DNA from 3 places in the Metabacillus elymi genome. Region 2 is predicted to be linked to each of the others. Evidence: riboswitches for the same ligand, from Rfam matches in the RefSeq annotation. Region 2 holds a riboswitch; each other region holds the start of a gene.
The links. A riboswitch is a leader RNA that binds a small molecule or an ion and turns the genes downstream of it on or off. The one in region 2 is predicted to bind cyclic di-GMP.
Positions count from the first base shown of each region.

Region 1: linked by a shared signal. The riboswitch ahead of HUW50_RS20440 (HNH endonuclease) and the one ahead of HUW50_RS21880 (anti-repressor SinI family protein) in region 2 are both predicted to bind cyclic di-GMP.
Region 3: linked by a shared signal. The riboswitch ahead of HUW50_RS05935 (EAL domain-containing protein) and the one ahead of HUW50_RS21880 (anti-repressor SinI family protein) in region 2 are both predicted to bind cyclic di-GMP.

Region 1 is NZ_CP055263.1:4,442,957-4,453,958, reverse strand. Features, by position in the region: gene HUW50_RS20495 (DUF3891 family protein) at 1-711, opposite strand, end outside; gene HUW50_RS20490 (hypothetical protein) at 1,318-1,524, shown strand; gene HUW50_RS20485 (DUF2621 domain-containing protein) at 1,681-2,106, shown strand; gene HUW50_RS20480 (CcdC family protein) at 2,225-2,710, opposite strand; gene HUW50_RS20475 (response regulator) at 2,946-3,305, opposite strand; gene HUW50_RS20470 (cytochrome c biogenesis protein CcdA) at 3,518-4,225, opposite strand; gene HUW50_RS20465 (aspartyl-phosphate phosphatase Spo0E family protein) at 4,467-4,646, shown strand; partial or broken gene HUW50_RS20460 (YneF family protein) at 4,850-4,987, opposite strand; gene HUW50_RS20455 (helix-turn-helix domain-containing protein) at 5,161-5,490, opposite strand; gene HUW50_RS20450 (HNH endonuclease) at 5,631-6,872, opposite strand; gene HUW50_RS20445 (thermonuclease family protein) at 7,357-8,169, opposite strand; cyclic di-GMP riboswitch class I at 8,373-8,455, shown strand; gene HUW50_RS20440 (HNH endonuclease) at 8,528-9,406, shown strand; gene HUW50_RS20435 (nuclease-related domain-containing protein) at 9,509-10,363, opposite strand; gene HUW50_RS20430 (hypothetical protein) at 10,571-11,002, opposite strand, start outside.
Region 2 is NZ_CP055263.1:4,758,699-4,769,700, reverse strand. Features, by position in the region: gene HUW50_RS21915 (CBO0543 family protein) at 95-691, shown strand; gene HUW50_RS21910 (hypothetical protein) at 923-1,078, shown strand; gene HUW50_RS21905 (hypothetical protein) at 1,368-1,592, shown strand; gene HUW50_RS21900 (hypothetical protein) at 1,739-2,224, shown strand; partial or broken gene HUW50_RS21895 (IS110 family transposase) at 2,745-3,945, opposite strand; gene HUW50_RS21890 (serine hydrolase domain-containing protein) at 4,152-5,168, shown strand; gene HUW50_RS21885 (HIT family protein) at 5,459-5,905, opposite strand; gene HUW50_RS21880 (anti-repressor SinI family protein) at 6,234-6,365, opposite strand; cyclic di-GMP riboswitch class I at 6,384-6,467, opposite strand; gene HUW50_RS21875 (CBO0543 family protein) at 6,725-7,177, shown strand; partial or broken gene HUW50_RS21870 (transposase) at 7,340-7,714, opposite strand; gene HUW50_RS21865 (hypothetical protein) at 7,960-8,928, shown strand; gene HUW50_RS21860 (GNAT family N-acetyltransferase) at 9,322-9,855, shown strand; partial or broken gene HUW50_RS21855 (GNAT family N-acetyltransferase) at 10,074-10,202, opposite strand; gene HUW50_RS21850 (dienelactone hydrolase family protein) at 10,455-11,002, shown strand, end outside.
Region 3 is NZ_CP055263.1:1,220,891-1,231,892, reverse strand. Features, by position in the region: gene HUW50_RS05975 (8-oxo-dGTP diphosphatase) at 80-538, shown strand; gene rapZ (RNase adapter RapZ) at 656-1,561, shown strand; gene HUW50_RS05965 (gluconeogenesis factor YvcK family protein) at 1,565-2,533, shown strand; gene whiA (DNA-binding protein WhiA) at 2,563-3,513, shown strand; gene HUW50_RS05955 (HPr family phosphocarrier protein) at 3,545-3,802, shown strand; gene clpP (ATP-dependent Clp endopeptidase proteolytic subunit ClpP) at 3,913-4,509, opposite strand; tRNA gene HUW50_RS05945 (tRNA-Arg) at 4,877-4,952, shown strand; gene HUW50_RS05940 (hypothetical protein) at 5,096-5,344, shown strand; cyclic di-GMP riboswitch class I at 5,569-5,656, shown strand; gene HUW50_RS05935 (EAL domain-containing protein) at 5,658-9,509, shown strand; gene rpoN (RNA polymerase factor sigma-54) at 9,831-11,002, shown strand, end outside.

The DNA of each region.
Region 1 (11,002 bases), 320 kb from region 2:
TAGAATCCCCTGCTGTTTAACAAGATCTTTAGGAACGTGTCTTAAAGGAATAGAAAGCTTAAACTCTTCAGTAAAAGGAAACGGATTTACCATTATTTCATTTTGGCTCTTCCACACAGCATGAAAAGCAAATTCTTTAAAGAACGAAAATGGTTGAGTAAGACCATTTTCAAACCAATTATGCACTTTATCACCTATTGCACCAGCTTCCTGCATACATACAAAAAGTGAGATATTGTCACAAAATTTTAGCAAGTTATAGTGAAAAACTAGATTTTTATCAGTTTCATAGAGGTTTAACTTATTTAAAAGGCGCTTTTGTCTTGAAATCTCCTTATTTACAAATAAGATAATTCTTTTATCGTTTGTTAATTCTTTAAAAAATTGAGTATAGTGAATACTACAAAGTAAAGCTGCGTATAGATTTTTCTCTTCAATCTCATCGATTCCTTTTTTATAAAAATGCAGCTTTAAGGAGATTGGAAAATCGACAAAGGTAAAAGGTACTTGCGCTTCATCGTTCCATAAAGGTGACTCATCAACATCAATCCATGCACGATCATGCTGAGCTATTGCATATAAAACCGAATCTCTTTTATCAATCCCAAGAAAATGTTCCTGTTTCCAGTGTTGTGCAAAACCCTCTGATAATAATGCATGCTCATGTTGTTCAGTCATGACAAATGAAGTTTTGTCCTCATAAACGATCATCGTAACACCTCACCTTAATTTCTTAATAGAAATATATTTACTAGATCATTCTATGTAGAAGAAAAAATCCCTTTATATATTTAATGTAGGTTTTACCTTACCGATGATAAAATTGTTTATCTATTTCAAGATGAATTTTATTAAAGGCAAAGTTTCCAAATGAATTAAATCAGCTCCTCTTTTTAGATAGAGGTTATTACATGGATCGATATAAGAAAGTGGATGGGCTTTATGATCATTATAAAACCCAAGTGAATTTTTCTATTATTTGGTACTTTACGCGCATAAAAAAGCGTGATATTGTATAAATTAATAATGTCCCTTCCGAAACATTCGCTTGTTGCGGGACACTTAACCATGTACGGATCGGAAGGGACTAGTGTCTGATTTTTTAATCAGGCACTTTTTTTATACGATAAATGAGTGATAATCTATGCTTAATCTGCTATTATTTATATAGGATATCCTTTTTTTTGCAAAATGGTTAATTGGAACTGCCCATTCGTAAATGAAATTACATACATAACACTTTAATTGGGCGTGTAATCGTTTAAATGCAAAAAAGTTTATTTAATACCATTATTGTTATATCTAGGAGGAGCTACGATGGTACGTACATATGAATTTGTTTATCTACCAACAGATGTTGGGACAATTCGAGTTGATATACACTATAAACATTCAATGTTTCATGTTCAAGCTGAGTTAAATGATTTAATGAGTTCGGCTTTTGATCGTAAAAAAGTCGAAGCAGTCAAAAAAGCTTTGCTCCTCTTAGCAAAAGAACACCATGCGTTTGGACACCAAGAATAGTTTTACACACTACATTGCATGTGTATAATAGTAATATGAAATGATTTATCGTACAATACAGGCAGTTTAGCACCTACTTCTACTCATTTTCACTTAGAACGGGATCTAACTGCCTGTTAATATGGGAAAGTTTGTATTTAGTAAGAGGTGAACAAAATGTTAGAAGGTTGGTTTTTGTGGTTTATCTTATTTTGGGTTGTTTTTCTTATCTCAATGTTTGCTATAGGTGGATTTTTCATGTTTCGAAAATTTCTTCAAAGAATGCCAAAAGAAGATGGGAAATCAGATTTAGACTGGCAGGATTATTATCTTGAGAAAACGAAACACCTGTGGGAACAAAATGAAAAGGATCTATTAGAAGATCTTGTTGAACCTGTCCCAGAGCTTTTTCGTGATGTAGCACGAGCAAAAATTGCTGGTAAGATCGGTCAACTTGCTTTAAAGGAAAATGCTCAAAGCATAACATTAGATTTGGTCATTCGCGGTTATATTTTGGCTACCCCAAAACGCGATCATAAATTTTTGATAAAAAGGTTGAATGAAAAACAAATTGATTTTTCAGCTTATAAAGCACTTTTTTAAAAAACCGAAACGAAAATCGTTTCGGTTTTTTATTTAAAAGATTTTAATATACACTACCATATCTGAGTATTCATGAATAAAGCACAAGTGCATTTAATGATAATTACAGGTGTCTTATTTAAATTGTTGGTATATTAGAGGAAGAATCTAGCTGATTTTTCACCCTTCTAAAAGAAAAGAACATCGCGATTCTCCAAGGAACAATCATCCCGAATGCAAGAATCCAAAACATGCCACTTAATTCTCCAACATCAATTGTATTACTTAAATATGATTTCATGATTATACGAATGAGTAACAACCCAATCAAAATAAAAGCAAAAGCTTTTGATCGTTTAAGATAAATGTTATCCTCTCTAATTTCAAAATTCGATGTTTTAATTAAAAGAATCGAAAAGATCATACCAACAAGTAAAGCCTCAAAAAACTCAGCGGCTGATACGCGGAACATTGGATGAATAAACATCAAAGCACCTGTACTCATAAATATCGGTGGCAAAATAATTTTTTTTGCAGTTGCAGGCTTCTTAGCTGATTTTATTCGAATGAATAAAACAAACAGAGCCATACAAATTGCAAAAAATGATGAAATAATTGTGACCAAATAAATCAATCCTTTACTAGACGGCTAATAGTCTTAGTATAAACGAATTTACCATATTTACCTACATAAACTTTCATTTTAATGATCCTGTTTAAATTACTTATTTAAATACTAAAATAAAGTGTTTCCACCTTAATTGCTGAACACCAAGCCTAAAGGAGAAAATTTTGGAGTTTTAATACCTTAATAATACAAAAAACCATTTAAGAAGAATCATAAATGGTTTCACGTCTATTTAACCTAGTACACGGTTAACCGCTTCTATAACGCGATTTTCATCAAAGGGCTTAACAATAAAATCTTTTGCTCCTGCTTCTATAGCTTCTACAACCATTTTTTGTTGACCCATTGCTGAACACATAATAATCTTAGCTTGAGGATAATCTTGTTTGATCTCTTTAAGTGCTTCAATTCCATTCTTTTCTGGCATCGTAATATCCAAAGTAACTAAATCTGGCTTTTCTTTTACAAAAAGTTCAATAGCTTCTACCCCATTTTCAGCTTCTCCGACAACCTCATGATTCGCTTTTATTAATATATTTGATAACGTCATTCTCATAAACTTGGCATCATCAACAATTAAAATTCTAGCCATGCCTAGTTCCTCCCAAAAAATGATAAAGAAAGCCTGTTAATATTGGAGCTTCGATAGTGGTGAAGGCGATTGCAATTTGACATTTTGCTAACCTCTTTTGAAATTTGTTTTCTTTTAAAGCAACATCATTCATACACTCATTATATCAAAAAATTTAAAATGATATAGTAAATTCGACTCAAAAAAATGCTTTTTCAACAAATTACCAAGGACTAAAATCCTGTAAAGCCTCCAAATAATTGAGTTAATAAAATGATAATCGATGTCATTAGATCAAAGAATAGTAATATACCCATTACTATCATCAAATAACCACCTATTTTCATTATTTTCAAATTATACTTTTTAACCCATCCAAGCTTTCCGATGAAGAATGATAAAACTAAGAACGGTACCGCAAACCCTCCTATATAGGCTATCATATAGATCATTGCCGAGCTAGGATTTGTTGCAGCTAACCAAATAACTGCAGATAGAATAGGCCCTGTACATGGAGTCCAGCCTGCTGCAAAAGCCATTCCGATTAGGGATGAGCCTAAGTACCCTGCAGGACGATTTTTAAATGCAAACCTTCGCTCTTTCATTAGAAATTCAGGAGTAAAAACACCAACAATAACTAACCCAAATACGATTATTAATATGGCACCTATTTGACGAATTAGATCTTGATAATTATGAAAGATCTCTCCTACTAAAGATGTACCAAACCCTAAGGCTATAAAAATAGAAGAAAAACCGATTAAAAAGAATATCGTATGTAATAAACTTCTCTTTTGTAATAATGCATTTTCCGTTTTTAGCTCCCCAACAGAAACGCCTGTTATATAAGATAAAAACGCTGGATAAAGTGGTAAACAGCAAGGAGAAATAAATGATAAAAATCCTGCTCCGAATGCTAAAAAAATGTTTATATCTGCCATTTTACTCTCCTCCTACACGAGAATGTCTTCTCTATTCTAGCAAATTTAACCTTTCTTTATAGGTAGGATCGTGACATTTTTATGTCAATTCAATAACAATTTACAATTTCTTCTTTTCGTTCTCCAATTATACCCTTATAATAGATTCAATGTAGTTTTTTGCATCTCCACCTGAAACCATTCAAAAAAAGAGTATAATTCTTAAATAATAAAAAAACATGATTAGAAAGGACAAGTTCTCGTGTCTAAACATGAAATGCTTAAACTAATTGAAAAGAAACGAGCCGAGCTTATTGACATTGTCCTAAAAAACGGGATAAATTCAACAATATCAATACAATATAGCCAAGAGTTAGATATTTTATTAAATCAGTATATTAAAGATGACCTTACAAAAAAAAATCGTGTCTATTATTCCTGAGGTCCGCTACTCGTATTTTATATCCAAAAAGCAATTAATCAACAATAACAACTAAATCAAATCCAAATAAAAAGCACGCTTTTTCGCGTGCTATTGTTTTTGAATGAATGATTACCGATTTTTATCGACTAAAAGTTTATCTATCAAAACATTTATATAAAAATGTCAGCATAATATAAAATAAAAGCCCGAATATCGGGATTTTATTTCATTTGGCCATTCATCGCTTTCAACATTTGATTGATTTTCTTTTGGGAAGGTTTCATACCCATTTGCATCATCATCATTTTTAACATTTGTTCATTGATTGGTGGATTTTTCTTTAGGTAAGTCATCATGTATCCTTATCCACTAAATCATTGAAATTTAATAACTAATCCGAATCCATTTATTCTATTAAGAAAAATATACCATATTCCACTTAGTATTGTCTATTATAAATAGTGATTTATAGATAATATGGTTAATCTACCATTGATTTAAACATACTACAATTGTATTCAAATCTACTCTTTTAAGCCCTCCTGTTCCGCATCGAAACATCAATTTCTTTCTCAACACACTTTATTACATCTCTTGGTGTCAAATTATTCTTCTTCAATTTTTTAATTAACACAATCCATTTAGGTTCAATGTGATATGTCATTTCATCTAACCCCAATAAATACATGGGTGACACTTGATAAAAATGTGATAACACAAGTAGATGGTTACAATTAAAGTTTTTACTTTCCCCTCTTTCCAACTTATCTAAAGTAGAAATACTAATTGCACCTCCGACTTCATTTAACGATAAGCCTTTACTCACTCTTAATTCTCTCAACCTTTTACCGACAATCATCATTTCACCCTCATTTCTATAATATTTGAAACAAAAAACTCTTATGTAAATAATCCTAAGACTATTTAACCATAAGAGTTTTGATGAACCATTAACCATTTGTAAATTATTTGTATAAATTCCAGTTAGTGTTAATAATCAGTTTACAGATTTAATATTCCTTTCAATTCATCTATTGTCAACACTTGGTCTTTTTTTCTATGAATCATTCGATGACAATTAGAGCAAACTGGAACTAGATCAGTTACTGGATTTACCTCAACTTCTCCTTTAATTGTACTTAATGGTTTAACATGATGTACTTCAATGAAATCTTTTCCCCGCTCACCATAGGTTTCTTCAAAATTAAAATCACAAACCACACAACTAAACCCATGTAATTCAATGGCTTTCCTTCTATTTTCTATACTTCGTTCATAGCGTTTGCCAAAGTATTCCTTTACTGCACCCTCTTTATCGTATTGATCTTCCTCTGCAAGTTCTGAATCAATATCTTCTTTAATCTGTTCATTAAAACTAGCTATTGTACTTTCAATTCCTTGAAACCTTTTCAATGATTCTAAAACTAAGCTAAATTCACTGGATTGCATTTCCAATACATTAATAGCAGCTTCTAAACTATAGTCTTGAAATAAACCTTTGTGCTCATTTTTCAAACCAATGTGATGTAAAATCCCCATAGTTTGGTAACCTCTGCTCTCATCTGAGTCAAGACCAATTATGTTTGCATCTATCCATCTATGGCTTCTTGATTTAAATAAATATTCATAAATTACACTATCTCTAATTTGTTCTTTGTATGAATTAAACTCACTTGAACGATTAACTGGCTCAAGTACAGGTAAAGTTTCCATTTGCCCATCTGTTTTTTTAGCAATTAATTCTTCGCTGAATGAATTCCTCGAAAGATACTTAGTAACATTTCCCATAAAAATCTCTACATTGGAAACAATTTCATTAGATAAAGTATCTATAGAATAGTCTCCAAACTCATGAAATCTAACAAACTGATAAAATCCCATACGTCTATGACTACCTATCTTTATCCACTTCATTAGACCATCTGCACAAACTTTAGCATCATCTTTTTTTCTAAAAACTTGTGCATCAAAAAGTCGAGTAATAAATTCTTCATTCTCTTTCATATCCAGTTCAAGACCTGCTCTTCGTTCTGAATTTTTCTCATCTATATCTAACACATAACAAATTCTTACTCCATCTGGAACTTTAGTAGAAAAGTCAATTAGATATCCATCTTGTTTATTTACTGGTATTCTTACCCTGTATTTATTTTCTTTAGGACGTCGCTCAAATATAGCTTGAGAATTCTTTAACCTTAGAGCCACTACTCTCAATATTTCAAATTTATATTCATCGTTCAACATAAGTCCCCCATTACGAAAATTTCAAAACATTTTTAAAGAGCTCTCACTAAGAGAACTCTTTTTTTTGTTTTCTACCTACAATTAGGTGTACCAATTCTATTAGAACAAAGATCATAGTAATAAACCAAGCACCAATGAATAATATTCCAAGTAAAATATTGACCCACAGTCTCTTTGATCTTAGCTTATGAACAATTAAAGGTCTAACACCTAGCTTGGCTTTAATCATAGGTAACATATAAAATAAGACAACTACAACTAATATGAAAATTGCAAGACCACCACTTATCTCTGTTACTTCTTCCGTTCCCTCAATCTCTTCACTTGATAGCTGTTCATCATTATCAGATTTACCAGCTTTTACTTCTTCTACAGAATTCTCTTTATCTGTCTCATTGTTATCTTGACTATTATCTGTTTTTTTCGCTACAACATTCTTATCTTCTGTTACTTGATTTTCTTGTTCATTTACAGTTTCTTTTTGTTATTGTTCTTCCTTTTGTACTGGCTCAACTTCTTCTTTAGGTTTATTTTGAGAATACATCCCAACATAATTACTAGTTGCGTAGTCCATTGCTGAGATTATTCTATCCTCGTATTTATAATCACCATAGTCGTAGAAATCTTCTACTAATCCCGCTTTAGTTATTGCTTCTTGATGTAACTGATCATTTACAAATACCCAAGCAAGCAATCTATCATACTTGTCAAAAATCTCTCCACCATCTGTTTCAAGTGTTATCTTACCCTGCTTTAAAAAGTTACATGTAAAATCTGATGCTTCTATCCCAAAAGGTTCTTGTTCAATGGTGCTCTCTGGTGTATCGATATAGAGAAATCGGGTTTTATAGATTTGACCGTTCACATTAAAATTTGCTGTATCTCCATCTGTACATTTATCTAGCGTAGCTGGATATTTTTTTCCCATCGCCAATGGAGTTGCAGTTTTTGAAGTAGTAGTGGCATTGGGTTTAGGTTGGTCATCTCTTACTTCTTGTGTCGACTGTTTTGAAGTACCTTCACTAGAAATTGTATATCCTTCAAGGTCAAGTTTCGATTCATTTAAACCAGATGTACATGTTGAATTTGTGTTATTTTGTTTAATCAATTGAATAAGCTCTTGTTTATTCTTTGCTGACTCCGCTAAAGGAGTTGGGCTATGTAACAGGTACATACAGTCTGCTCTTCTAAAGTGACCACCAAGCTCATCTCTACCGCCATTATGTGCTTCAGCTGGAGTTATTAATGTAAAAAGAAATGTAAAAATAAAAAGATATAAAATATAATGCCATCTCAATGGAAAAACCTCCTATTTTATGTAAAACCCTCTACAAATATATTACCATACAGAAGAAAAAGCACTAGGACGAAAGATTTAATAGATGGTAATTCTAACAATTTTTATAGAGTAATCTTTTAGTATATAAAACTTTTATATAAACTATATTGAACAACTAGAATTTTATAGTATTATAATCATAGGTAATAAATACTAAAAAGTTGAAATATTGGCAAACCATTTGAAAAATTGGGAAGCAAAACTTAAGGGCTAATCTGTTAAGGTATACCAGCCAGTTGCATCTTTTATAGATTTCAACGCCCTTTTAGGGCGTTTTTTCTATTTTGATAATAATATTGTAAAGGGGAATATTAACATGGCTTTTTTTCGGGCGATAGGTAAGGGAATTGGTACTATAGGTGGAGGTATTATAGGTGGTGGTGTAAAAGTAGTTGGAAAAACTGTAGGCTCTAAATGGGTTGAAGAAGTTGGAGATGGTATTAAACAAGCATCAACTATTGCTCTTGATAATGCAGGGCAATTTGTAGACGGAGCAGTTAAAGGTACATACGGTTTAATAAAACAAGATGATTTAGCTAAACAAGAAGGTTTTGGTGACCTTAAGGACTCTACTGGAAGAACTCTAAAAGGACTGGGTAACACTATCGAATACACAGTAAAGAGTGCTGGGACAACTTATCAAGGATTAAAATCTGGTGACAGCGAACAAGCTTTACAAGGTGTTAAGAATATAGGAAAAGTTGCCGTTGTATCAACGTTAGCAATTGGTGTAGTTGATTTTGTAGATGGTGCAGATGTTGTTGATGCTGAAGAATTGGATACAAGAAATGATCATTTGTCGGGAGATGTACATCCAGAGACAGGAGTACCATTTGAAACAAAGACTGTTGAGTTGCCTAATGGAGAAATTAAAACTAGTGCTTTCCCAGTTTTTGAAACTGCCTATGAAATTACTTTACCCGAAAACATGTATCTACAAAGTGATTCAGTACATTTTTCATATGCAAATAATGAATTATATGAAGAAATACAAACAAATCCTAGTCTTGCTAATGAATTGGACCTAGACAAAACTGATATTGAGCAATTATCTCAAGGTAACACTCCAGAAGGCTATACATGGCATCATAATGAATCCCCTGGAATCCTACAACTTGTAAATGAAGAAACTCATCATAATACTGGACATACAGGTGGTAGAGAGCTTTGGGCAGGCGGAGTTGAATATCGTTAAAATCCAACTGTATTAAGTTTCCATTTCTTTTTTATCAAGATTGTAATAATTTTTACTAAGCACTTTCTAATATATTAGTAAGTGCTTAGTAGTTCTCCCCCTTTATCCCTTATTAACAACTATTTTTTGATGTTCGAAACAGTATATTTCACCTTTGAACCTCTTATTGTTAGACAGACAATATTCCTTAACTTTTAAAGGAACAACTGTACCACATACTTTGCATTTGTCTAAAGATGTCTTCTTTTGAACACCATTAGAAGTCTCTTTAGTAGCATTTGATTTAAGCAGTCGCACATGACGTTCTCTAACCTCAGAATCGCGTATATTAGCTCGTTCTACCTTCTGGTACATTTGTACTATATCATTTTCAGAATACACTGGTGACCCATTCTGAAGCTTCAGCACATTCAACTTCCTATTTATGAACTCAAACAATTCAATATCATAAACAATTAAGTTCTTTGATTGGATTTTCCTTAACTCTAAATCAACTTTAAATGTACACCGTTTAGTGAAGGATACCATTGATACAATGTTTGTATTTTCTATTGGGACGATAGCTTTTAATGCTGAGATATGACCATAGTTCTGATGGAACGGATTAAGCATATTAAATTTCCCATTCACAGACCATGTCTTTCTATCTTTACCTCCATATATTGTTCCTTGATAATTCTTTGTCTCAATAACAAAAACTGCATATGGCGTTAAAACAACATGGTCTATTTGACTATAGCCCGACTTTGATTTTGAATTTGGTACTAGTATATCGGAAAGATATCTACAATCTTTTGGTATTTGATCTAGTTGTATATTAATCTTATACTCTCCAATGTCTCCGATTCTTGTTGGTTTTACCTTATTTATATTTTGTACTTGATTTGATTGTGGTGTAGTTTTTTTGGTATCAAATGTCTTCTTTACTTTGTTCTTTTTAAAAAATTTGGTGAACATACTTATACTCCTAACAATATTTGACCTATTGCCTTTTATATCGGTATATTCATAATAAATTTAAGAAAGATAATCCCAACTTTTTAATGATTTGACTTTCAACACTCTTTAATCGCTCAAAAAAGGACTTGTTGTTGCAGTCCTTTTAAGCTTAAATCAACCGTTAGTTAAAAACTTTATATTCTGACTATATTTACACTGTATTAATTAAGAAATTACTGCAATAATCATATTTAATACATTTTGGAACTCATCATCAACTATTGCTTTTTGTTCCTGAATAATTATTTTTTCATTTTTAACAAGCTCACTGATTACATTATCAAGTTCTTGAATACCCATTCGATACTCTATTAACCTTTCTCTCCTTAACAGATACTCCTGTTCATTCCAATATTCAAAATCAATTGGATACCTTTGAATACCTATTTTATGCTCACTCATATTTTCCTCTGGTGCTACGTAAGCAAGTATCCCAAGTTCTTCTTTGTGTTTTTTTAACAATTTCATTCTTTCAATTCTTTTGGTTATGTCAGTGTTAGATTTTAAGGTATTATTTAGTTTCTTAAGAAAGTCGAATCTACCATCTATATATGCGTTATAAATTAATTCTAAACTTGAATCATCATTACCTGAAGG
Region 2 (11,002 bases):
TTATACTTTGAATTTAAACAGAATAGGATGTAATAATATGGATATTATAATAAAACTAAAATAAATAGTTAATAAGTAAGTAAGAGGTGTATTTATGAAGGTTCCCTTTTCACCCGAGCAAAGTAACCGACTAGTAGAATTGAAGGAAACACAAGAGAAACTTTCAACTCAATGGATTGATTATTGGTATGATTATTCATCATTTAACACATGGCAATTTTGGGTTAATGTAGTTTTTATAATTGTGCCGTTAATTTCCCTTTACTTTTTTGTAGATAGAAGAAAGATATTTCTATTGGGGTTTTTTGGGTTTAATATACACGTCTGGTTAGTCTATTGTGATGCTATTTTAACTAGATATAATTTTATTGAATATCCATATAAAGCAATTCCTTTTCTCCCAATTAATGTTGGAATAGACACTTCATTGGTTCCAATCTTATTTATATTATTATATCAATGGACGCTAAATAAAAATAAAAATTTTTACTTGTATTCTTTGATATTAATTACTTTTCTTTCTTTTATTTTCAAGCCATTATTAGCGACGTATCACCTTATACATCTAAAGCAAGGTATGAATCATATTTACTTATTTATTTCATACATAATTATTACTTTAGTCTCAATAGGGATAACGAATCTTTTTCAATATCTTCATATTAAATACAAGTCTTATGATCATATATAAAAAGGTCAACCTAAAATCTGGTTGACCTTTTTTATGATAGCTTTTCGTATTTGTTTATATTTTATTTAGCATTCAGATCTGATTGTTCTTTATTTAATATTACCTCTAATTTCCATCACTAATCACTTCATATGAAACAAGTATTAAACCATAATTATAAAATAAGTATTTAGTAAATAAAATTTATGTAGTAAAATTAATTTATAAAACATAGTATTCGGGGTGGAATTAATGGAATGTAAATTTGTATTATATAAGGGTGAGCAGTATCGCCTTATTCATCAATACGACTCAGGTTATTGTGAAATTAAGAAAAATGGGTCTTCGTTGTACAACACTGAATTAGTACATATGTCCGAGTTAACGGATGTAAAAGAAGAAAAATAAGCCTTGCGGGGCAGGTTTATAGTTTAGGATAGTTGATATTGTAAAATTAAATTTCTATTATGAAATCCATAAATTATTCGATAAACTACACAATAATTATCTAAACTTACTATCGCAAGAAAAAAATTTGCTGAGGAACACCTGTAATTTTCACAATATCATTAATTTTCAAGTTTGTTCTTATGGGTAGCAATGAAAGCAACTGTACAAAACGCTTCTTTATTGGAGCGTCTTTTTTAGTTTACTCAATCGAACAAATATTCGTATAATATATCTAGAGGTGAACGCTATGGATAATTACGGAATAATGATAACAATGCAAAAAACAGATATTCAAGGGAACGGTTATACCGAAGTACACGTTATGGATTTCAAAAGAGAACGCATATGGAAAATAAACTTCAACAATCTCGACAAAGAAACTATTCCGGATACATTACGTGAGTATGTTCGGGAGAATGGGGAAAAGATTAAGGCTGGACGCTGGCATTATAGTGGATCTAATAAAAAATAATTTGAAATTTAGCTAACAGTATAATAATTAACAAGAGGTTGTAATACAGCTCCTTTTTTATGGTACATAAAAAAGTAAGTATTGGAAATAATATGAAAGGATATTTATCAGTTGGATTTAAAATAGTTAAACTTATTTAAAGAGGGATGATGATGTACTGGAATGGTGTATTAGAACGATTAGACCTATTTGCTAAAGGTTCGTGGTTTATTTATCTAATAGGATCAATACTGCTATCTCTTTCTATTACTACAACTAAAAATATTTCACGGAGAGAGTGGCTTTTACTTTTTGGAATGATTGGTTTTTATGGTTGGATGGCTAACATTATCTTATTTTTTATATTTGATCAAATGGATTCAGGAGATCTCTCTATTGGTGGTATACCTGATATTTTTATGTTTGTAATTGGACCAGCTGCAACTGCGATCTTGTTTTTAAATCAATATAACACTCCTACAAAGTTAATCAGGGTAATTTTCTTTTCAATGTTATCTTTTCTAGTGGAATATATATTAGGGAAATTAGGTTTTTTAAAATTAAAAGGTTGGAAACCTGTTTACTCAATCCCTTTTTATTTGTTGCTATTTGGGATTGTTCTACCTTGGACATTAAAAATTATAAGAAAATAATAAAGAGTAAATTGAATTTTCTAACTTCACGGAAAGAGGGCAAGAGTTGAAACTAGGGGATCGCTGCGGCGATTCTTTTTTTATATGAAATCAAAGATTGTGAAATAATGTACTTAAACTCCCTCAGTTTAATTCAATTTACTCTTAAATGCTCGCTTATTCGCAGGAATTCAAGGCCACATATCAGAACAATGACATAAGCAGGGAACGAGAGTATGTAAAAAGGCTTTTTGGAGGCATGCGGGAATAGAGGAGTAAATTATAACTCCACTTTTTTCCATATACTGCACGTATTCTCCACGCCGCCCCTGGAGGCTATCCCTCCCATGTCTCAACGGGTCAATGCCCTCTCATTCCTTCGTCATGCCTATCCAAGGGGTGGAGGCCGGTTATGCTAACGGAATGGGTCTGTGCCCTTTTGTTTAAGTATCCCAGTACTCCGTGCTTTCTTTGAGGTCCTACGAATAAGCCAGCATTCAACAATACATGAAATTACTTTCAAGAATGTATTTAGAAGTTTTTATGCCACTAATGAAGGTAGTGACTGGACTTTCTGTGGACAATAAGCTTCATTACGTCGGGCGATTCCTACTATAATTCTCGCAAGCTTTCCAATTAGTTTCATGATGGATTTCATCTTTTTCATTTTTTTCACATGAACATTGTAATGATGCAGTTCTTTAAACTCAGGATTATTGGCTACAAGGCTCATAGTTGCTAAAAATAAAAATCTCCTCAACCTAGATCGCCCTCGTTTTGAGAGGACAATTTGGCCTTTCCATTTTCCGGAACTAGCTTCAACTAGATGTAAACCTGCATGCCTGAGTAGGGAATTACCATGTGCAAAGTTACTTAAGTCGCCAGTTTCACCTAAAATGCCCCCTAATGTAATTTCAGTTAATCCCTTGATTTCTAATAGATGATCTGTATATGAAATCTTATTAAGTGCAGCCTTCATATCCTTTTCTACTCTTTCGAGTTGAGCTAATGCTAAGTCCAATTCATCTAGTAATACTTCTAGATGAAGTCTATAAGCATCAATAGCTAGGGTGGTACCCACAGAATTCTTAGCTAATTGGATTAATAGTTTGGCTTTTTTCAACCCAGGTTGTCTCTGCATCAACGATTTCCAACTATCTATTACAAATTGAACTTCCAGGGAACGTAGTTCCAATGGTGTGGGAAATAACCGAAGAGTGGCAATTGCTCCTTTACATGTTACATTTTTAAAGACTTGTCTTAGTTCCGGAAAGACAATATCTACCCAGCGATGAATTTGGTTGGTAGCGCTGACAACACGTTTCACAATAACATCACGATTAGCATTTAATACCCTTAACTCTTCGAAAGCCTCAGTTGTAGGGCGAATAAATGAGTAATAGCCATTCTTCACCATATCAGCAATTACGAGAGCGTCTTTCTTATCACTTTTTGATTGTGTATTATCTCGGTTTTCCTTATTTCTTTTTACAAGGTATGGATTAACAGTTACTACATCAATATTTTGATCGCATAGCCATTTCGATAAACTCAGCCAGTAATGCCCTGTAGGCTCCATACCAACGATTTCTGTTATTAATCTCTTGGTAGACTTTAATTCATTCATCCAATTTAGCTCGAGCAACGTGAAATTGTTGCGCTATATCTATCCCGACAATAAGGTGTTGGTCAGAAATTCTTTCAATTAGTTGATTTTGTTTCTCTTGCATTTTAAACTTCATAGTAGAGCTTCCTCCTGTGATTTGAGATTTAGAGTGGTATCTATTCTCATCTTACTGGGGAGCTCTCTTTTTATCAAAGTTGAAAATTAGTGATCTACAGGAATGCTAACGGGTGCAAGAGTTGAAGATTGAAGCTGTCATTCTGGCAGCTTTTTCTTATTATGCTAACGGGTTTGTTGAAGAAATAAAAGTATTGGAGGGATTATGTGAAAACTAACATTCTAAATCGTATTGCCGAAATTCAAGATCAGAATAAATTCTCTGGAAGCGTTCTTGTTAAAGAAGACAATGAAGTTTTGGCAGAGGTAAGCTACGGTTATGCTAATCGTTCTGAACAAATTGAAAATAGCACCTTTACAAGATATGGAATAGCATCGGGTTGCAAGCTGTTTACATCGATAGCAATTTGTCAGCTTGTAGAGGATGAAAAACTTTCTTTTGAAACAAAGTTAGAAGATTGCCTTAATGTTTCTTTCCCAAATTTTGATAAAGATATAACCATTCATCATCTTTTAACACATACGTCTGGAATACCTGATTATTTTGATGAGGAAGTTATGGATGATTTTGAGGAATTGTGGATTAAAAACCCGATGTATCACATAAGAACCTTAGAAGACTTCTTACCACTATTTCAGAATCAACCAATGAAATTAAAAGTAGGCGAAAGATTTCATTATAACAATGCTGGATATATTTTACTTGGGTTAATTGTAGAGCAAGCAAGTCAGCTTCAATTTACCGATTATATTGAAGGAAATATCTTTAAAAAAGCAGGGATGGTAAACTCGGGTTATTTTGAATTTGATTCACTTCCCAAAAGTACAGCACTTGGTTATATTGACCTTCCAAATGGTACTTGGAAGACGAATATTTACTCATTGCCTGTTAAAGGTGGTTCAGATGGCGGGGCGTTTGTAACCGTGAACGATATGGCAAACTTGTGGGATTCGCTCGTAAATAATCAATTACTTAGTGAAGAATACACTCATATGTTACTTACTCCATATATTCGAACGAATGATAAAAATAGCTTTTATGGTTATGGAGTGTGGATTGAAAAGAATGATGATGAAATTATTAAATATCATATAATGGGTTATGACCCTGGAGTTAGTTTTCATTCTGCTTTTTATCCCAAGACCTCAATTAAAACTGTTATATGTTCTAACAAATCAAAGGGAGCATATGGAATTATGAAAGAAATTGAGGAAGAAATATAAAAACAATCATTTTGAGTTTGTGAACTAATGTACTTAAAGTAACGGGTGCATTACTTCAAGAAGTGGGAATGCACTTTCTTATTGAATTATAGAAGCAGGTTAGTGGGACAAGAGAGATTATATTCCTCTCTTTTTTTGTCGTATTATAAGATTATAGCGACACAAAGAAAGTGTAAAAAAGAAAAAAAGAGTTTAAATGGAAAAAGACGACTTATAAACATCGTCTTAGTTGATCAAGTAGTTAAAAAGTACAAGTCCTAACGAAAAGAGCCATTGTTAAAGTCTCAAAACTATTTACTAAGTGCTTGCATTGAGGAAGATATTTTTTTTGCTACTTCATCTAAATCTGTACGTGATGGATTAACAGACCAATCTGCATCGATTTTAAATGCATCTCCCTTAAATCGCGGGAATACGTGTAAATGTGAATGGAAGACTTCTTGAAAAGCTGCTTCACCATCTGAAAGGAAAAAGTTAATGCCTTCACATTTTACACCAGAGTTTCGAATTGCAATTGCTAACTTTTGACCAACAGTAAACATTCTGGCTGCTATCTCTTCAGGAACATCTGACAAATACTCATAGTGATTATTAGGGATGACCAGCAAATGTCCTTTATTAACTGGAGAAATGTCCATAAAGGCAATTACTAAATCGTCCTTATAAACTTCACTTGAAGGAATATCTCCGGAAATTATTGAACAAAATATGCATTCATTATTGAGATTTAAAGTCATATTTTCACTCTCCTTAAAAAATTCATATATTTTTATAATTATGAATTTCTCTGGTTATGTGGAAATTCCTTCACAAATATAAGAAATTGTAGAACTGTTCATTAAGCTATTTGTTTTATGTCGCTTAAAAACAGAAGGAGTGAATGTAGTGGAATTTATGACAAGAGCTTTATTATCTATTTTCACACAAATGCAGTAAATGAAGAAATTATGGATTTTCCAAAGTTCAGTAAGTTGATGAAGCTCGATGTATATAACGTTGTGCAAATCTTATCTTATATAAAGTGTTAATCCAATATCCACGTAAATTTCGATATAAAAAAAGACCTTATTCAGGTCGAGTTGATTTATTCAAAAACTCTCTAATTTCATCTGGAGATAAACCTAACTCTAATGCATACAAGATCAGTTCTGCCCATTCTTTGTCTAAGCGATTTTCGTCGACTAAGGAACTTAACATATGTAACATCCAAAAAGTTTTGGCAGCACAGCCGATTTAGCATAAAACCTTATACCTGTATCTTTGCGTTCCAATCTTTCAAAAGGTTTGCCTTTATCTAATCAAATGGTAAATATATAGTTAAATAGTACTATATATTTTTCAGGTAACAAACAAATATAATTTGACAAATTTTCTCACATATCAACATTTTTTGTCGAAAGTTAGATGTTTGATAGTGAAATCTTCACGTATACAGCGAACTCAACCAGTCTTCTTTAACTAACTAGGCAGGTTAGTTAAAGAAGAATAATTCATCGAATATATAATGATAATATATTTGATATTGTTGCTTTAAAAAAAACGAGGTGTTCCTCTTGGTGAAGCTATTTATAGTGACAGTTATATTAGTTCTTTTAGTTGCCCTAAAAATGCCCAGAAAAAGGACTAGGCACGAGTTACTAGCTACAATACAGTTTGCATTGTTAATGAATTTTGTAACTGATTTGTATCTTGATTTAAAGTACAAACTTTACTGGTATTTTGATAAAGAACAAATAGAGTGGTCGTACCTAGCTGTAGCCCTAGGTGAGGTTGCTGTATTAGTTATTTTTTTTAATTATTTTCCCCTGAAATCAAATGCCATAAAGAAATTTATATATATCTTGGGATGGACATGCATTCTTGTACTACTTGAGTTGTATGCAGTTTATATTAGAGTTTTACATTATGGTGAATGGAATATAATCTATTCGGCGGTGGTTTACTTTATTTCAATGTACATCCTTTATTTCGTATTAGACTACACGGCGGATAGAAGAGAAACTCAGTAATAAAGTCGCAATTTTTTCTTGAACTAAACCAGCTAATAGTTTGTCAACATTTTTCAATAAAACCGATTAATAACATCATGATATACTAAAATTGCTTACGCCAAATAACCTTCCTCTATACTGAAATTGGAAGGTTTTGTTGTATTTGGTTAGACATAGTTATTAAGCTGTATCTTGGAAAGTAGTTCTGCTTTTTAGTAATGCGTAAATCCAATGTAAGAGCTTATTAACACATGCAATAACTGCTACTCTGAAGGGTTTTCCTTCTGCACGTTTCTTATCGTAAAACTCTCTTAATCTTTTATTACGTGCAATTATCTCATCAGTCGTTTTCTTTTTACGAGAATCACGAATACCACTCTGAACAGCCATATAAAGTGAATGGCGGAGCCTACAAGAACCTCGTTTGGTAATTTGATTAATTGATGCGGTAAACTTTCCAGAAGAGTAAACGCTAGGATCAACTCCAGCGAATGCAACTAGCTTTTTGGCATCATTAAACCGTTCTATCTCACCAATTTCGGAAATAATCGTGGTTAGATCAGGTATTTCCTGAGTATAGAGGGGTATTTGGGAGTTTGTATTCGAAAGTATCATTGCTTACCCTACTAGCATTCCCAACTTCTGAGGCAGTTTTTTATTATTAAACTATAGGGGCAGGTTAGTTAAAGAAGGAAATTTTAAGTAACTGAAGGAAAGAGATGATTTATGCTCGAACTATTATATTAGGAATTACAGACGACAGTAATTTGATATAAAACAAATAAACTGGGGGAACAACAATGAAAATTGATCCAAACAAGTTTGAGTTTGGCGTCGAAAAAGAATATGCAATAGTTTATAAAGAAGGTGACTTCATTAGTTATTTATTAGCATCACAACAGATTGTAAATAAAATAAAGTATATGTCGGATATTAATGAAAATTTGGAGAAAAAAGTGGATAATTTGTTTAGCAAAGGCTGGGAGATACATCCTGAATATTCCAATGCCTTAATAGAAATCGCATCTCCTCCTTACACCTTAGACAGTTTTGAGGAAATAATAGAAGGTTTTCAAGTTTTTGAGGAAATTGTACGTTATTTATTAATTGACTTCAAAGATAAAAACCCAATTCTAAAAGGAGAGATTTTATTAACAGATAAGTTTAGTTCTTCGACAGATACTTTCATTAACTTTAAAAAAGAAAAAGTCACTGATATTAAACAAATAATACTTACGAATGAAGTTGTTACTTTTCTAGGAAGTAAAAATCTAATTCCCAGCTCCTTTAAAAAAACTAATGATCTAAATTTACTTTATGCGGGGTTTATTTCTACTCATATTACGCTACATCCTAAATATTGTTCGAGATGGGACATTAAACAAGAGGCAGAATACTTTTGGAGCTTATTAAATCTTCTGTTTTTATCTGATTATGATATAGATGACTGTACCTTTTATCATAAAGGTAAAGATGAAATCCAATGTACAACAACACCTCGTAGCGAACTAATATTATGGGCGGATAGAACAAGTATTTTTTATGAAAAAAGAATTAAAGAAATAATGGAAGGTGATGTTCAAGAAAAAGTTGACAAGTATAATCATTTTTTAAATGAACAACACAAAGGAAACCGAACTTATTTAGCAAAAATAAAACATATTGAAGAATGGGTATTATTTGAAATCAGAAGATTTCATAGTGGAATATCAATGAACCATATTAAAGAATTTTTATTAAATGCGAGTAAGATTGCAATGTACCCATAAAACCAGACACCAAGAACCCATATTGGAAAAGCTTGTGGGGGCCAACTGGTATCTGCATATGTTTTAGTTTATGAAGTTTTCATTTTAACACCAGATAACAGAATATTTGAAGTTGAGATTCTTGCAAAATCAGGAAGAATTATAAAGAAATGATTTTGATTAATACTACCAATACTTAGAGTATTGGGCGATGTTAAACAAGTCATCACCTTTTTTTGGTTGATTAACAAAGAAGATTGTGAAGTATTACACTTAAACTAAAGAGTGCTTGAGTTGAATACCAGAAGTTGTAGCGGCATTCCTTTTCTTATTCGACTAACGGAGCAGGTTTATCCAAGAAGGGTTAACGCACTTTTGTTGGAAGTTTTATATTGAGGGATTGGAGGAATTTAAATGAATAAGGAAGGATTTAAATTAGAGATAAAAGCAGCAGAAGAGTCACAGTTAGATCTACTTGTGTCCCAGTTTTCTCCCGATAATCCAATGTGGCAATACAACCGATATGATGTTCAAAAGAGGGGGGAGGGACTATATCTAATCGCTTGGAATGATAAAATTCCTATTGGTCATTTCTTACTACGTTGGAGTGGTCCTCAAGATACTTTTGTTACGGAAAAAATTGATATTACATATAGAGCTTTTTTAGAAGCAGGGCTAACAAAAGATAAATATCGAAGAATGGGAGTAGCAACAGCTATAGTTCAAGAAGCAGAAAGACTCTCAAAAGAAAAAAGATGCACTCACATAGGTTTAGAAGTAGGTATAGAGAATTCTGAAGCTAAAAGACTTTATGAAAAATTAGGGTATAAAGATTTGGGGTTTGGAGAATTTCCAATTAGCTGGGAATATATTGATAGCAATGGAAATAAAGGGACTGAAACGGAAATAGTAATTTTTATGCAAAAAATCCTTAAGACAGTTATTTAATAAGATATTGTCTAAAGCAGTATCACAAAAGCGTTTTCATAAGATGTTGATAAAGATAATTCGAACGTTGTATTGATAAACTCTATCTGTTCTTAAATAATACTTCATTTTAATTTAATTTTCCTTAAATAAGTGCGATTCTTCAAGGTGAAGGTCGCATTTATTTTTTATAAACGAGTTTGTGAAAAATTACACTTAAACTAAACCAGCTAATAGTTGTCAATTAGATTATGTACCTTTTCAATTGGTGGATTTGGTCTTTTATAAAAATCTACGATGTATTGGTACATTAGTTCAGTCAATTGGTTTTTATCTTTAGGTTCAACGGTACGAACTATTAGTGACATAGCTTTTCTCCTCTTTTAATTAAATATTTCCCTATGTATAAATTTACAACAAAATGTAATTTTATACAATTTATTTTATACAACTTTTTATTCTCTTGTTTAGCTAAGAGGTGCAATTGTTGAAAATGATATTGGGTTGCTGCGGCAACCTTTTTAACGTTCTTCAACTAAAGTTGCAGGTTAGTTGAACAAGAAATGATATAATATGGTATTAATTTGTATAATGGGAGTAGCTGTTCAAGGAGGTACAAAATGAATCAAATACACAAAAAGTCTGGTACTGTAATCATTGTAATACACGAAATTTATGGAATTAACCAACGTATGAAGAGTTTTTGTGAATTATTATCAAAACAAAGTTTTGATGTCATTTGCCCAAATTTAATAGAACGAGAGACACCTTTCGATTATTTTCAAGAGGAAGTTGCTTATCGTAATTTTATGGAAAACGTTGGATTCGCTTACGCTATGCATAAAATAAAAGATATATTATCCGATGTTAAAGATGAATACGAAAAAATATTTATCATTGGATTTAGTGTAGGGGCAACTGTTGCTTGGTTGTGTAGTGACGAAGAATGTGTCGATGGAGTAGTTGGATACTATGGTTCACGTATTAGGAATTATTTGAAATTAACACCACAATGTCCTACAATGCTATTCTTTCCGCAAGAAGAAAAATCATTTAATGTGGACGAGTTAATTTCAACTTTAGAAAATATCGAAATACATAAATTTAACGGGAAACACGGATTCAGTGACCCTTACTCTCCACAATATAATGAAAAATCAGCACAAAA
Region 3 (11,002 bases), 2.2 Mb from region 2:
CCTTATATGCAAATGCCCCTAAGAAGCTGAGTATTCGCTTATGCTTTTCTAAAGTCATGTGAAAATAGAGGTGAAGAAGGTGCAACGAGTTACAAATTGCGTCTTAGTAGAAGGAAACAAAGTACTTCTCCTACAAAAACCAAAAAGAGGCTGGTGGGTAGCTCCTGGTGGAAAAATGGAGCTAGGTGAATCTGTTAAGGATACCGTAACCCGTGAATATCGCGAGGAAACTGGCATATACATTAAAAACCCTCAGTTAAAGGGAGTTTTTACCTTTTTAATTCAAGACGGCAAAGAAATTGTATCTGAATGGATGATGTTTACGTTCTTAGCATCAGATTATCAGGGTACAAATGTCCTTGAATCGGAAGAGGGAACAATTAAGTGGCACGAGAAGGAAGCGATTCAACAATTGCCAATGGCTCCAGGGGATCATCACATATTGGATTATGTCATTAAGGGGACGGGTATGCTATATGGAACTTTTACCTACACACCTGACTATGAATTAATCTCCTATCGTTTAGATCCACAATAAATTAAACTATCTCCTATGAGACAATTTAATTCAATACATTAATAATATGTGGGAACTTTGACAATCCATATATTTTAATAAATAGAGCTAGGTATCAGTAGAGAGGAGGAAAAGGCTATGACGATTGAAAATAGTGAACAACAAATTTCAACTCAAGAAGTACAGATGGTGATTATCACAGGGATGTCAGGTGCGGGTAAAACTGTGGCGATTCAAAGTTTCGAAGATCTAGGGTATTTTTGCGTTGATAATTTACCGCCTACATTGCTGCCGAAATTTTTAGAGCTAATGAAAGAATCTGGCGCTAAGATGAATAAGGTTGCATTAGTTATGGATTTACGAGGAAGGGAGTTCTTCGACCATCTTTTCCAAGCACTTGATGATTTGTCAGAAAGTACTTGGCTTACACCGCAAATATTATATCTTGATGCGAAAGACGCTACACTAGTAACAAGATACAAAGAAACGCGGAGGTCACATCCGCTAGCTTCAAAAGGGCTTCCATTAGAGGGGATTGGACTTGAACGTGAACTTCTCGAGGAGCTTAAAGGAAGAGCACAGCTTATCTATGATACTTCAGACTTGAAGCCAAGAGATTTAAGAGAAAAAATCCTGAAGCAATTTTCTTCAAGTGTTGAGCATACATTTACTGTAAATGTGACTTCATTTGGATTTAAATATGGTGTACCAATAGATGCTGATCTAATGTTTGACGTAAGATTTTTGCCAAACCCGCACTATATTGACCATATGAGACCAAAAACTGGATTACAAGAAGAAGTGTCCTCTTATGTGTTAAAATGGAGTGAAACACAAAAGTTTTTAGAAAAACTCATCGATTTGCTTACTTTTATGCTTCCTTATTATAAACGGGAAGGTAAAAGTCAAATCGTCATTGCGATTGGTTGTACGGGAGGACAGCATCGCTCGGTAACACTTGCAGAATACATTGCAAACCATTATAAAAATGACTATCATACTCAAGTTTCTCACCGGGATATTGAGAAAAGAAAGCAACATTAATTAATGGTGAATGAACATTTGCCAAAGGTTGTCATCATTGGCGGGGGTACTGGTTTATCAGTCCTTTTACGAGGATTAAAGCAGTTCCCCTTAGACATTACAGCAATTGTCACAGTCGCAGATGATGGCGGGAGCTCAGGCAGGCTCCGAAATGAATTAAACATTCCTCCTCCTGGTGATATTCGCAATGTATTAGCAGCTTTGTCAGATGTTGAGCCTCTTGTCGAGGAGCTTTTTCAGCATCGTTTCAATAAAGGCAATAATTTAATTGGACATTCATTAGGAAATCTTATCCTAGCTGCTATGACAAATATTACTGGTGACTTTGTCCATGCAATAAAGGAAATGAGTACTGTGTTAAATGTGCGTGGGAAAGTATTACCTGCTGCAAATACCAGTGTCATTTTAAACGCTGAAATGGAAGATGGAACCATTGTTTCTGGTGAGTCCAAAATTCCTTTTTCAGGAAAGAAAATAAAGCGGGTCTTTCTTAGTCCTGATGATATTGAGCCGTTACCTGAAACAATTGATGTGATTAGAGAAGCGGATTTAATTATAATTGGGCCTGGAAGTCTGTACACAAGTATTCTCCCTAACCTTCTTGTTCCAAAAATAGGCGAAGAGGTTTGTAAAGCAAAAGCAAAAAAGGTTTACATTTGTAATGTGATGACACAAGCAGGAGAAACATTGAATTTTTCTGCAAGTGATCATGTTAAAGCATTATATGATCATATGAGATGCACATTTATGAATACCATTCTTGTTAATGAAGAAGAAATTCCTGATCATATCAAATCGTTATATGAAGAGGAGCTTGCAAAGCCAGTACATTTTGATATCGAGGCATTAAAATCATTAGGCCTTGAGGTCATCACAGATAAAATTGTAAGTTACGAAAATAGTGTTATTAGACATGATACAAATAAAGTGGCAAAGCTACTTTATGGAATCCTTCAGCAAGAAATGACATAAGTGCATGTCTTAGAATGGGGGTGCAGAGGTTGTCATTTGCATCTGAAACAAAAAAGGAACTAACAAACTTAGAACTAAAGCCTTGCTGCCTAAAAGCAGAGCTATCTGCACTTATTAGAATGAATGGATCCCTTTCATTTTCAAACCGAGTGATTATGGTTGATATTCAAACAGAAAATGCAGCTATTGCAAGGCGTATCTATATATTATTAAAAAAGCAATATGATATCACAGTGGAATTACTAGTACGTAAAAAAATGCGATTGAAAAAGAACAATGTCTATATTGTTCGCCTAGCTGAAAAGGCAAAGGCTATCTTAGAGGATTTAAATATTTTAGAGGAAGATTTTACCTTTGTAAGGAATATATCAAGCTCACTGGTGAAAAAGAAATGTTGCAAACGCTCTTATATTCGTGGAGCATTTCTTGCAGGAGGCTCTGTTAACAATCCTGAAACTTCCTCTTATCATCTCGAAATTTTCTCTCTTTACAAAGAGCATAATGATTCTCTTTGCGAGTTAATGAATACATTTGATTTAAACAGCAAGACGTTAGAACGAAAAAAGGGCTTCATTACGTATTTAAAAGAAGCAGAAAAAATTACCGAGCTTCTTAATATAATCGGTGCCCATCAAGCATTACTTCGTTTTGAGGATGTAAGAATTGTCCGAGATATGAGGAATTCTGTTAATCGTCTAGTGAATTGTGAAACAGCCAATTTGAACAAAACGATTGGTGCTGCACTAAGACAGGTTGAAAATATTCGATTCATCGATAATAAAATTGGGCTAGATGCATTACCCGATAAACTTCGAGAAATTGCAAAGCTACGAGTCGAATATCAGGATGTTACATTAAAAGAACTGGGTGAAATGGTAACAAGCGGAACAATTAGCAAATCTGGTATAAACCATCGCTTACGAAAATTAGACCAAATTGCAGAACAACTACGAACAGGCCAACCGCTATCATTAAAATAATAAATTAATTAAAAGAGAAGAGGAGATAACTATGGTTGAAAAAAAAGTTGAAGTTCACCTGAAAACTGGTTTACAAGCTCGTCCAGCAGCACTATTTGTTCAAGAAGCAAACCGGTTTGCATCAGATGTTTTCTTAGAGAAAGACGGAAAAAAGGTAAATGCTAAAAGCATTATGGGGCTTATGAGTTTAGCAATAAGTTCAGGATCTATCATAACACTAATTGCAGAAGGTAATGACGAAGAAGAAGCAGTAGATACATTAGCTAACTATGTACAGCAAGAAGGATAACAAAAGGCAGCACACCGCTCAGGAAATAGAGACGGTGTGCTATTTTTTACCCTATTTAAATAACAGAAAAGAAAAAAGCTTACCTTCAATGGTAAGCTTTTTACTATATATTACTTTTCGCCAATTGGGCTACGGTCTAATACTTTATCAATTAAACCATACTCTAGAGCTCGACTAGCAGTCATGAAATTATCACGCTCTGTATCACGCTCAATGACATCTAAGGACTGACCAGTACGGTCTGAAAGAATTTTGTTTAATTTGTCACGCAAGAAAAGAATACGCTTTGCAGCAATTTCAATTTCTGTTGCCTGACCTTGTGCTCCGCCAAGTGGTTGGTGAATCATTACTTCACTGTTAGGAAGTGCATAACGTTTACCCTTTTCACCAGCTGCAAGTAAGAATGCACCCATTGAAGCGGCCATACCGATACAAATTGTTGAAACTTGTGGTTTAATAAATTGCATCGTGTCATAAATCGCCATACCAGCAGTGATTGATCCACCAGGTGAGTTAATATAAATGGAAATATCCTTTTCTGGATCCTCTGCTTCTAAAAATAATAGCTGAGATACGATTGAGTTTGCTACGTTATCGTCAATTCCACTTCCAAGCATAATAATGCGGTCTTTCAATAGACGAGAGTAAATGTCGTAAGCACGCTCACCACGATTTGTTTGTTCAATAACTGTAGGGATTAAATTCATTATTCTATTCCTCCTTCGTAATAAGAAAGATTGCACTAAAGGATAAACTTATACCAGTATGTAATCCTTTAGAACATAATACTAAACATGCATCTAGCAGTTGTATTACTTTATGTATTTCCATCATACAACTAAGGTCAATAAAGGTCAAACGAAAAGGTCAAAGATCCTTATTGACCTTATTTATACTATACTATGTATTTGTTAATCATAACATGTTTATCATGTTTCCCACATTTATTGCATTTCAAACGGTATAAATAGTCGAAATTGGATTAGGAATAGAATATAGTGTTTGCTATAAAAAGACAGTTGAAATTATTGTAAAGTTCACGTATAATTTTCGTTACTGATGTATGAATATTTTGCGCTCGTAGCTCAGTCGGATAGAGCGGTGGTTTCCGGTACCACGTCTGCCGGGGGTTCGAATCCCTCCGAGCGCGTCATAGATGTTAAGGATAGCAAGGGTTTGAGTGAATCTCAGGTCCTTGTTATTTTTTATGGACAAGTTTCTTGTTTATTATTTTAGTTTATCTAAATTTAGAAACCTTTTCTTTATCCTTTTAACAATAGAGGAGGAATAAAAATGCATAAAGAACAACCTCATTCAGTCACAACAGTTGATTATAAGAGAATTGATGATAATAAGTGTTTTGTAGAAGTGAAAGGCTATGATGCGATATTAGGTTCTGAATTTAAAGGTGTCATAAAATTCTTGAATGGTGAACCTTTTGGGGATATTATTCATCCTTTAAACAGCTCGCTATCTCCAGATTGCCGTGTATTTGTTACTACCTATTTAATAACCAAGTACAATGAAGGTGAATATAATTAACAAAAAGCTTATCAAGTATGTATGAGTTATATTTAAGCTTTATTGCACTTTAGAACGTCAAACCTAACGGTGGGATCCTTTGATAGGATCCCTTCGATTTTTTAGTACACATGTTTCAGTTTAACCACTTAAGTGTCTAAATTTTAACTTTCAGGAATATAAAAATTTTTTTGTGAAATTTACCATCTAAAATCAGGATTAAATGACGATAAAAGTAATATAATCTTCGATAATGGCAAACCCAGCGAAAGTTGGTGACGCAAAGCTACGGACCTAAGGAGAATTTCTTTTTACTTTACTTGAGGTGAACTAAGTGATTAATTCATTTTTTGCTAACTATCATCCATTACTTGTTGTTGTTTCATTTATTATTGCTATCTTATCTTCTTATACTGGTTTTGATATACTTTACCGCCTTTCAAACCAAAAGGGGCGAAAGAAAACAATTTGGATATGGTATGGTTCTTTTACTATTGGTATTGGGATTTGGACGGCGCATTTTTTAGGAATGCTTGCTTTTATACCCTTTCATTCATTTGACTTATCTCATGTGTCTATTTCTTTAATAGTTGCAATAAGTCTTATGTATTTAACATTAATCATCAGTGCAAAAGCTCAAAAAAGTAGGGCTCATGGCAACTTAGCAAGTCTTATTTGGGGGATAAGCTTTCTCGTACTTCATTTTAGCGGAATGGAGTCATTTCATGGTCAAATTGAATACAATTTTTTCTCAGTTTTAGTAGCGACACTATTCGCCTTATTACCGACCTTTTATATTCTAAAAATGTTTATGCGGAATATGTTATCTCCTTCATTAGGCATTTTTCGTATGAAGATGATTAGCGGAATTCTTATGGGAATTAGTTTAATGTGTTTGCACTTTTTATCAATGGTAGGAATGACAAGCCATCTTGCTGCTTCTGAACATGTAACCATCAACCATAATATTTACTTAACCGTTGGAATAGGGATAGGTAGTGTAGTTATTCTTTTCTTTTTTATTTTGATTTCTGTAATAGATAGAAAATTCACCAGCCAGTCACAAAAGTTAGAACGTACTGAACAGGTGGAGAAGGAACTGATTGAGAGTGAAGAACGTTATCGTAATCTTATTGAGAAATCCCCCATGGCACTGCTTGTAATTCAAGATGACATAATTGTTTACGCAAATCCTGAAGCGATTAAATTATATGGTGCTTCTCATGATAAGCAATTAATTGGAAAATCAATTAAGAAAATTGTTCATCCTGATAGTATCGAACACTTTAAAAATTCAGTGGATAATCTATTTAAAGGCAAGGAACAACATTTTCAGGAATATAAGCTTTTTACACTTGATAAAAAATCTATTATTGTAGAGGGTTCTGGAGCAAAAGTTATGTATAATGGTAAGCCAGCGCTTTTAGCAATGGGGAAAGATCTTACCGAACAGAAGGTGCTCATCGAACAATTAACGATCAACGAACAACGTTATCAGTCTCTCTTTGAATATAACAAGGATGCTGTCTACTCATTTGATTTAACAGGAAATTTTACTAATGTTAATAAAGCCAGTGAACACCTGACAGGTTACAGTTCAGCTGAGTTATTAACTATGTCATTTGAGGAGATTATCCATCCGGATGATATATCAAAAGCAATGACTGCTTTTGATAATGCAACGAAAGGGAGTACCGATACACTTTATGTAAACGTTGTTCATAAATCGGGGAAACTAGTTTATGTTAATGTAACAAATATACCGATTGTTATTGAAGAGAAAATTGTGGGCATTTATGGAATTGCAAAGGACATTACAGAGCAAAAGAAAGCACAAGCTTTGGTACAGCATATGGCATACCATGATCATCTGACTGGGTTGCCAAACAGAAGTATGCTTGAGAAGTGTTTGTCGACTGGATTAGAACTTTCAACGAGAAAAGCAGTCCTGTTTATTGACCTAGACCGTTTTAAAGTTATAAACGATACATTAGGCCATACGATAGGCGATCTATTGTTAAAAGAAGTAGCTCAAAGCTTAAAGCGCTCTGTAAATGAAAACGATATGGTATTCCGACAGGGCGGCGATGAGTTTATTGTGATTTTGGAAAATGTGGATCGTGATCAAGCCGCAAAGATAGCAGAACGAATAATCGAAATGCTAACTAAACCTTTCAAAATTAACGAATATGATATTTTTACTTCTCCGAGTATTGGGATTAGCTTATATCCTGATGACGGGGAAACGGGAGAGATCTTAATTAAACATGCGGATTTTGCGATGTATCAAGCAAAGTCAGCTGGAAAGAAAACGTATAGATTTTATTCTTCATATGAGGAAGAAGGAACATATAATTCTTTAGAAATGGAGATGGCATTGCACAAAGCAATCCAACGTCATGAGCTTGTCTTGCACTATCAACCAAAAATAGATCTTAAAACAGGTAAAATCTCTGGTGCAGAGGCATTAATTCGCTGGAATCATCCTGAATGGGGGATTGTTTCTCCTGAAAATTTTATCCCAATTGCAGAAGAAACAGGACAAATTATTCCGATTGGAGAATGGGTCTTGTATACAGCCTGTGTTCAAAACAAGACTTGGCATAAAAAAGGATTTCCAAACTTAGTTATGTCTGTAAATTTATCAGCACGGCAATTTTCTCAGGCAAACCTTGTTCAAACAGTTGCAAAAATATTAAATGAGACTGGGCTTGATCCGCAGTACTTGGAGATTGAAATTACCGAAAGTATGACAACAGATATTGAAAGGACAATTACTACTTTAAAGGAATTAAAACGTTTAGGAGTACGAATTAGTATTGATGATTTCGGGACAGGCTTTAGCTCATTGAATTATTTAAAACGTTTCCCTGTTGATACATTAAAGATCGATCAATCCTTTGTTCGTGAACTCCATAATAATCCTAGTGACGAAACAATTGTAAAAACAATTATTTCGATGGCTCACAACTTAAATTTAAACGTTGTAGCTGAGGGGATTGAAACGAAGGAGCATTTAGTGTTTCTTCAACAATATGTTTGTAATGAAGGTCAGGGATATTATTTTAGTAAACCCGTTCTTGCGGAAGAATTTGAAAGCAAGTTTAAGGACATTGAAAAAATAGTAATCTCATGTGGGATTTCTCAAGATCTGAATGATCGTTTATGGGCTGAGGAATTAATTCAAAATGCACGAAAAGAACTTCAGGAAACTGTGCGGTTACAGCAAGGAATGACCATGAAGTTCAAAAAAGTGAATGGACGATTTATTCATACCTTATTCGACGGAGAACTAGCTTATCAACTTGGCCTAGTTCCTGAACAAACGATAGGAAAAGAACTAATTGATTTTATACCAGTTGAAAAAGCAAAAGAGAAAACAAGATATTATCAAAGAGCATGGGATGGCGAGGAAAATGTAACGTACGAAGGTGAGCTTAACGGTATCTATTATCTTGCTGCTTTAAGTCCGATTAAAAGAGGCGGAGAAATTGTAGAGATTATTGGCTCATGTATAAACATTACGCAATTAAAAGAAACCGAAAAAGCATTACGTAAAAGCCAAGAAATGTATCGCCTAATGGCTGAAAATATGAAAGATCTCGTCTCAATTTATGATGTAAACGGGACAATGGTATACGCTTCTCCTTCTCATGAAAATGTACTCGGTTATCCTCCAAGTCATTTTGAAGGTAGGAAAATATATAGTCTTTTCCCTGAAGCTGATCAGAACATGCATAAGTTTTCTTTTATGGAAATGGTAAAAACAAAGCAAGCAAGTCAGAAAGAAATTAAATTCAAAAAGCTTGATGGTGGCATTTGTATATTTGAATCAGTATTAACACCGATTTTGGACGAAAATGGAAATGTTCAGCATGTCATTGGGGTGGCAAGAAATATTACTGAGATGCTAAAAGCAGAAGAGCTTTTACGGAAATCTGAAAAGTTAACAATTGCCGGAGAAATAGCAGCTGAAGTTGCCCAAGAAATAAGGAACCCGATGACATCAATAAAGGGTTTGTTCCAGTTACTTCAAAAAGGAATCTATAAACCAGAATACTTTGATATCATCCAGGTTGAAATTACATTGATTGAAGAGATCATTAATGAGTTTCTTAAACAGTATAAGCACACGACTTCCACTAAGGACAAAAAAAGTAAAAATGTGGATGAGGAAGATGAATAATAATTTAAGTGGTAAATTGAATTACGACCAATCAAAAGAGGCTGATCAATAAATGGTCAGCTTTTTTCGTTATTTATTGTATTGATGACTATTGGCCTAAAGACAGGATTTAGCCATTCTCTAGCGAATAATACAAAAAACCTAATTCCAGCATTTTTTTGTGACAGAAACATAATCATGTAGTAGGATTATAATTAAGAAGTTTGAGGATAGTTTTGTTGAAAAGGAGAATACGTCACTAAATGTAAGCGTTTCCTTTATGGCTATACTGTACCTCTTTTCTTAAACTTTGAGTAGTATGTAAAATAGGGGGAAGCTAACATGAAAATTGGGTTAATGCAAGAACAAACATTAAAAATGAAAATGACTCAAGAATTACAGCAAGCGATTACTTTATTACAATATTCCTCAGTTGATCTCCTTTCTTATATCCAGGAACTCACAATGGAAAATCCCCTCATTGAAGTAAGAGAAACCTACAGTTCTCCATATCGTAAGTCCAGCTCAAAATCAGATAAGCAATCATTTATTGAGAATTCCTTCGAAGAAAAGCCTAGCCTTAGAGAGCATTTGCGGAATCAGCTAATTGATTTTTCGATGACCACTAACGATAGAGCTTGTCTTGATTTATTAATCAATGCTCTTGACGCAAATGGATATTTGAAGGACAACTTAGTAGACCTTGCTCGAATCGTTAACGTTAGCGAAGAATTGCTTGAAAGCAAGTTATATATGCTTCAAAGCTTAGAGCCTGCAGGTGTTGGTGCACGTTCTCTGCAAGAGTGTATTTTATTACAGTTAAGGCGATTGCCGATTAGAAATGAACTCGCGGAAACAATCATATTAGACCATTTCCGGAGCTTTGCTGAAAAGTCTTGGAAGGACTTAGCTAAAAAATTAAATGTCTCAATAATTGAAATCCAGGAAATACAGCACGAAATAAAAAAACTTGAACCGAGACCGGGGCTAAAATTTGAAAGTGATGAATCAACATATGTAACTCCTGACATGATCGTTAGAAAGACAAATAATGAGTTACAGGTAATTTATAATGACGAGCTTATTCCGCAACTATTATTTAATCAGACCTTAGAACCAGCTATTCTGAATACGATGGATTCAGAGACAAAGGATTTTTATTCTAAAAAGCTAACACAGGGAAGATGGCTGCAAAGAGCGATTGAACAGCGTAAAGAGACAATGTTAAATGTAATGAAGGTGATCATTCAAAAACAACACGAATATTTTTTATATGGAAAAAGCCTTCTGAAGCCACTAACATTAAAGGATATCGCAGAAGCCTTGGACATTCATGAATCGACGGTTAGCAGGACGGTAAAGGATAAATTCATCCAAACACCTCATGGCTTAGTAAGTATGAAATCATTTTTCTCAAATAAGCTTGATGAAGAAAGTGGTGAGGTTTCATCTGCCTCTGTAAAAATGAAACTGATGGAAATGGTTAATTCTGAAGATAAAAAGAAACCTTTATC